Regions from separate parts of the Lysinibacillus sp. RS11 genome, predicted to be linked through region 1. Evidence: predicted binding sites of a transcription regulator. Region 1 holds the regulator's gene; the other holds the start of a gene.
What was found. Region 1 encodes Rex, which represses fermentation and respiration genes when NADH is low (regulators of the CRP and FNR family bind a similar motif). Its sites were predicted from a motif close to TTGTGAAATATTTCACAA; they were not measured.

Region 1 (3,217 bases):
CCAAAAGGTATTGTAAGCTTAAATAAAAATGTAAAATACTCATGTATTCCTATTGTTTGCTGAATCTCCAACTCGACCGACAAATTCATCATGAATTTTATGACATAAGGGAATAATAAATAGAATGAAAAGGATAGCCCTGCGATAAACAATAAAAATGAATACGGTATATAGCTTAAGGTTGCTTTTCGTTCTACGTCCCTTAATCCTGGGCTAATAAACGACCACAGTTGATACATTAACACTGGTGATGAAAGGATAAATGCAATTAAAAAAACAACTTGTAAATAAATCGCAAGTGGTGTTACTACATCAAATGCATGAAGCTCTATATTATAATTCGCTCCAGTACTTTGAAGGTATTTAACAAGCGGCTTTGCCACAAAAAAGCCGCCAACCATAGCGAGAACAAAGAAAACGGCAACAATGAAAAGCCGTTTTCTTAATTCTTCTATATGCTCAATGACAGTTAGATCTTTTGGATTCATTCCTCAAACATCCTAACTTACTTATCTAGTTCTTTCTTTTTCTTGTCATCATCATCTTCATCGGCTAAACCTTTAGTAGCATTTTTGAATTCACGTAATGTTGAACCGAATGCTTTACCCAGCTCTGGTAACTTCTTAGGACCAAAAATTAGTAACGCGACAATTCCGATAATAATGAGGCTCATAGGACCAATACTACCCATTACAGCCACCTCCTCTTTATATCCATCATTTTAACGCATATTTCGTCATTTTGCTAACTAATTATATGTGAAAGTTTTTCGTCACTCTCTCATTTTATTTCATGCTTACATTTGACAGAAACTGTGAACTATACTATCCATCGGAGGCTTTGGGCCAACGTGATGTTGGTCACTCAGTCGTGTGTTGTTGTTGTTGTTGTTGTTGTTGCTGTCGCTGCGCTTTCGCACAGATAAAACCGTGTTGCTGTCGCTGCGCTTTCGCACAGATAAATTGCCACAGGACGTGGCGTTCTTAGACTGAGTTCCTCTATTTGAGCGGTTCTTTATACACTCGCTGAAAGAAGCTAAATATGTACATTTTTCACTCTTCCTGATTGCGAATTAAATAAATAAGCGCTTGCAATTCTACCGATAAATCGATTGTTAAAAGCTGCATTCTATCTGGCACCGTTAACCGCTCTGGCGTAAAGTTTAAAATACCCTTTGCATTCATTGCCGCTAATCTATCAGCCATTTTCTGTGCAGAGCGTGGTGAAACTGTTAAAATCGCAAGCTCTGCTCCATATTCTGCATACTTTTCTTCTAACAAATCCGGATGAAAAACAGGAATATTGCTGATCATCTTCCCGTCCTTTGGTGCCTTTGAATCAAAAGCCACCACAATATGAGTATTGTGATTTTTTTGGAAATTATATTTTAATAAAGCGCTACCTAAATTCCCTACACCAATTAACGCTACTTTTGTCGTTTCGTGCTGATCGAGTGTTTGACTAAAAAATTTTAATAGATGCTGCACATCATAGCCGTAACCCTTTTTGCCAAGAGCACCAAAATAAGAAAAGTCACGGCGAATAGTTGCAGAATCAATTTTCATCGCTTCACTCAGTTCCTTCGACGAAATACGTTCCATGCCTTCTTGTGCAAAGTTTTGGATAAATCGATAGTAAAGAGGAAGTCTTTTTGTAGTGGCTTGTGGAATTTTTAATTCTTGTTTCAAACTTTCTCCTCCTTAAAATGTCTCAGTTTGAATGTACTTAGCTAGTAATTTTAATACATGCATCATTAACTATATATATAAATATTAATATCCACTAGAGTATTTCCCTTTAGTTAATGGCGCTTTTTACGCCACTAACTAAAGGGAAATCGTTTCAATCTTACATGACAGCTCGGAATAAGTAAAGCATCGACATTGCAAGCGAATCGCTCATCCATTACACTAAGGAAGAATTGAGGTGTCAAGAATGATTGTTTTACAGGTCAATCAACTATATAAATCCTTCCTTGCAGATGAAATTTTAAGTGGCGTAAAATTAGAGGTTCAACATCGTGACCGCGTTGCATTAGTGGGACGTAACGGTGCTGGTAAGTCCACTTTACTTAAAATAATTGCTGGTCAAATGTCATATGACTCAGGCGATATTATTATCCCTAAAGGTGTGCAGATTGGATATTTGGAGCAGCATGCTGGGTTAAACTCAACGTTATCGATTTGGGACGAAATGATGTCAATTTTTGAACCAATTATCGCACAAGAAAAAACACTTCGGTCACTTGAACAACAAATGGCCGATCCAACTGTCTATGAAAACCCTTCTTTGTATGCAAAAATAATGTCCGAATACGATCAATTACAACATAATTTTAAGGATGCAGGTGGCTATCAATATGAATCTGATACACGCTCTGTGCTTCACGGCATGCAATTCTATCCTGAAGATTATGAAAAACCAATAAGCTCATTATCAGGGGGTCAACGAACTCGTTTAGCTCTAGCTAAGCTCCTCTTAAGTAAACCTGATTTATTAATACTCGATGAGCCTACTAACCATTTAGATATTGAAACCCTCTCCTGGTTGGAATCCTATTTAAAAGGCTATGAAGGGGCTATTTTAATTGTTTCCCATGACCGCTACTTCTTAGACCAGGTTGTTTCCATTGTCTACGAAGTTTCTCGTCACCGCGTCACAAAATATACAGGCAATTATAGTGCCTATTTAGACGAAAAAGCGAAAAATTATGAGCGTGATTTAAGGTTATATGAGCGTCAGCAAGATGAGAAAGCAAAGCTTGAGGATTTTATCCAAAAAAATATTGCTCGTGCTTCTACTACTAAAATGGCACAAAGTCGTCGTAAAATGCTTGAACGAACAGAATGGATGGAATCTCCTGATGGCGATGAAAAGTCCGCAAGCTTCGGTTTTACCATCGAACGTCAAAGTGGGAACGATGTATTATCTATTGATATCTTAGCTGTTGGTTATGGTGATAAGAAAATATCAAAAGGTATCACATTACGTGCATTCCGCGAAGATCGCATTGCACTTGTTGGGCCAAATGGTGTTGGTAAATCAACTTTATTAAAGACCATCGTAAAAGATTTACCATCACTTTCTGGAGAAATTCGCTATGGCACAAATGTTCAAATTGGTTATTATGATCAAGAACAGGCAAAACTATCGAGCAATAAAAGTGTTCTAAAAGAGCTGTGGGATGAATGGCCTTTAATGAATGAAAAAGATATTC
Region 2 (3,217 bases), 130 kb from region 1:
CGTGCAATTCCAATTTATATTTTATTGGATGATGTTGGTCAAGTGATTGGAAAATGGGGACCACGTGCACCAGAATTACAGGAACTAGTAGTGAGCAAACGAGCTAGTTTACCTGATAAAGAAGATCCTACATTTGAAGATGCACAAAAGGCATTGTATGCAGAAATTCGTGAAGAGAATATGACGAATAAATCATACTGGACATTTGTTTATGAGGATTTCAAAAAGCAAGTGACAGCTGCATTGCAGTAATTGTAGATTACAAGGCTGCATGTCAAAGAATTAGGATGTGCAACATTTAAACGTAAAATTCGTTGAAGAAATAGAATCTTATGAAGCAGGAAGGTATGTTATGAAACGAGCAAGAATCATTTATAATCCTACATCTGGACGTGAAGCATTTAAAAAGCATCTACCAGAAGTATTGGAAAAACTAGAGGTAGCAGGCTATGAGGCATCATGTCACGCAACAACTTGCGAAGGCGATGCAACCGTTGCAGCAAAAAATGCAGTAGAACGTGGCTTTGATATAATCATTGCCGTTGGTGGAGATGGCACATTAAATGAAGTTATTTCAGGTGTAAGTCCATTTGAAAATCGTCCGAAAGTTGGTCTAATTCCAATGGGCACAACGAATGATTTTGCCCGTGCAGTGCATATCCCTCGTAATATTGCAGATGCTGTTGAGATTATTATTAAAGGTGAAACGTTACCAGTTGATGTTGGTTTATTAAATGGAGAACGCTATTTCATCAATATTGCCGCTGGTGGACGTATTACTGAGTTAACATATGAAGTGCCAAGTAAAATGAAAACAATGCTAGGACAGTTAGCTTATTACCTTAAAGCAGTAGAAATGATTCCATCAATCAAAGCTTCCCATATGCGTATCGAATATGATGATGAAGTGTTTGATGGGGATGCCATGATGTTTTTATGTGGCTTAACCAATTCAGTAGGTGGCTTTGAAAAGCTTGCACCAGACGCAAGCATTAATGATGGCTACTTTACTTTATTAGTATTGAAAAAAGTAAGCTTACCTGAATTTATTCAGCTTGCCGCAATGGCATTAAGGGGCGAGCATTTGAATGATGATCGTGTAATTTATAAAAAGGCAAGTGTTGTAAAAGTATCTACTGAAGACGAGATACATTTAAACTTAGACGGTGAGTATGGTGGGGATGCACCTGCAACATTTGAAAACTTAAAGCGCCATATTGAAATTTTTGTTCCCATTGAGGATATTCGTGAGGAAGACCGTATCTAAGTGCCTAAATATTGACTATTTTTACCATAAGAATTGTCTATAATGAGGATTGTGAACGAATTAAGAAAAATGTTTGGCAAATGTGCGTATATTACTTGAACAAAATTTGAAACCTTTATAATAGGCCGAAATATCGGTCCATTATAAAGGTTTTTTTCATGGCAATAGTGGAAAATATGAGTATGGGGTAAGAAAGGAAGTGTTGACTTTGTATAAGTCGCAGGAAAGAAAGCTCATATGGCTAAGCTTTGGCGTTGCAATTATTATGCTACTTTCCATGCTTGGAAGAATATTTGGTAGTTAGGAGGCAATGAAATGGTGAATGAATCAGCAGTCTTTTGGAGTAGAGTATTAACGGAGCTGACGTTATCGTTCCATATTATTTATGCAACGATTGGTGTAGGTGTCCCGTTAATGATTATGATTGCTCAATGGACTGGATATAAAAAGAATGATGAGCACTATATTTTAATGGCAAGACGTTGGGCACGAGGTTTTGTTATTACAGTTGCAGTCGGAGTTGTTACAGGGACAGCAATTGGCTTACAGTTGTCTTTACTATGGCCGAATTTTATGCAACTTGCTGGCCAAACAATTGCATTACCGCTCTTTATGGAAACGTTTGCGTTTTTCTTTGAAGCCATCTTCCTTGGCATCTATTTATATACTTGGGATCGCTTTGAAAGTCAGAAAAAGCATATGCTGCTATTAATTCCTGTAGCTGTTGGTGCTTCGATGTCAGCTGTGTTTATAACAATTGTGAATGCGTTTATGAATGCACCTCAAGGATTTGACATTGTGGACGGAGAACTTGTGAATATTCAACCTTTTTTAGCAATGTTTAATCCAGCAATGCCGACAAAGGTAGCGCATGTTCTCGTTACCGCTTATATGACAGCTGCATTTGTGTTAGCGGCCATTGCAGGATACCGTATGCTTAGAGGTTCTAAGCATATGTACCATAAAAAATCATTATTTTTACTTATGAAGATTGGCCTGATTTTCTCCATTGCATCAGCGATTATTGGAGATTTTTCAGGAAAATACTTAGCAGAATATCAGCCAGAAAAACTAGCTGCAGCTGAGTGGCATTTTGAAACAGACGATAAAGCCTCACTTATTCTTTTGGGTGTATTAGATGGTGACGAAGTAAAATATGCAATTGAAATTCCTTATGCTCTAAGTATTTTAGCGCATAATAATCCAAACGCAGAGGTAATTGGCTTAGATCAATTTGCTGAAGAAGATCGACCACCACTGTATATTCATTATCTCTTTGATCTCATGGTGTTTATTGGCATGTTTATGGTATTAGTTTCATTGCTTTATGTAGTCGGGAAAGCGCGTGGTTGGCTGTTTATTCATACACGTTGGTTTAGATGGATTGTCGTTGCAGGTGGACCACTTTCAATTATTGCAATTGAAGCGGGCTGGTGGCTTGCTGAGGTTGGTAGACAGCCTTGGGTCTTATATGGTTTAATGCGAACACCAGAAGGGGCCACAACGAGTGACCATGTGGATTTAATGCTGCTGTTGTTTGCAGGTGTGTATGCTGTATTGGGCGTAGGAAGTATTGTAGTTTTAGTTCGTATGTTCAAAAAGAATCCAATTGAACGTGAATTAGCAGATCGCCATTCTGAAAAAGGCGGTGACATCTTATGACATTAGAGATTTTAGGTATTTCAGTTTTGTGGATTTTCCTATTCGGCTATGTCATTGTAGCTTCAATTGATTTTGGGGCAGGTTTTTTCAATGCCTACAGTTTACTCGTTGGCAAAAATCATATTTTAACAAATATTATTAAACGTTATTTATCACCTGTTTGGGAAGTAACGAATGTCTTTTTAGTATTCTTCTTTGTTGGGATTGTTGGGTTTTTCCCACAAACAGCCTTTTATTATGGAACCATTTTACTTGTGCCAGTTAGTATTTCGCTAGTGCTACTTGCCA

Region 2: AB9L17_RS21905 (cytochrome ubiquinol oxidase subunit I) is a predicted target of Rex. The motif match lies at 1,317-1,334, and genes of this name have one in related genera.

Annotation. Positions count from the first base shown of each region.
Region 1 covers NZ_CP168124.1:4,355,290-4,358,506, forward strand. The annotation lists gene tatC (twin-arginine translocase subunit TatC) at 1-488, opposite strand, end outside; gene AB9L17_RS22445 (twin-arginine translocase TatA/TatE family subunit) at 506-691, opposite strand; gene AB9L17_RS22450 (redox-sensing transcriptional repressor Rex) at 1,053-1,688, opposite strand; gene AB9L17_RS22455 (ATP-binding cassette domain-containing protein) at 1,936-3,217, shown strand, end outside.
Region 2 covers NZ_CP168124.1:4,226,318-4,229,534, reverse strand. The annotation lists gene AB9L17_RS21915 (thioredoxin family protein) at 1-252, shown strand, start outside; gene AB9L17_RS21910 (diacylglycerol kinase) at 353-1,267, shown strand; gene AB9L17_RS21905 (cytochrome ubiquinol oxidase subunit I) at 1,583-2,929, shown strand; gene AB9L17_RS21900 (cytochrome d ubiquinol oxidase subunit II) at 2,926-3,217, shown strand, end outside.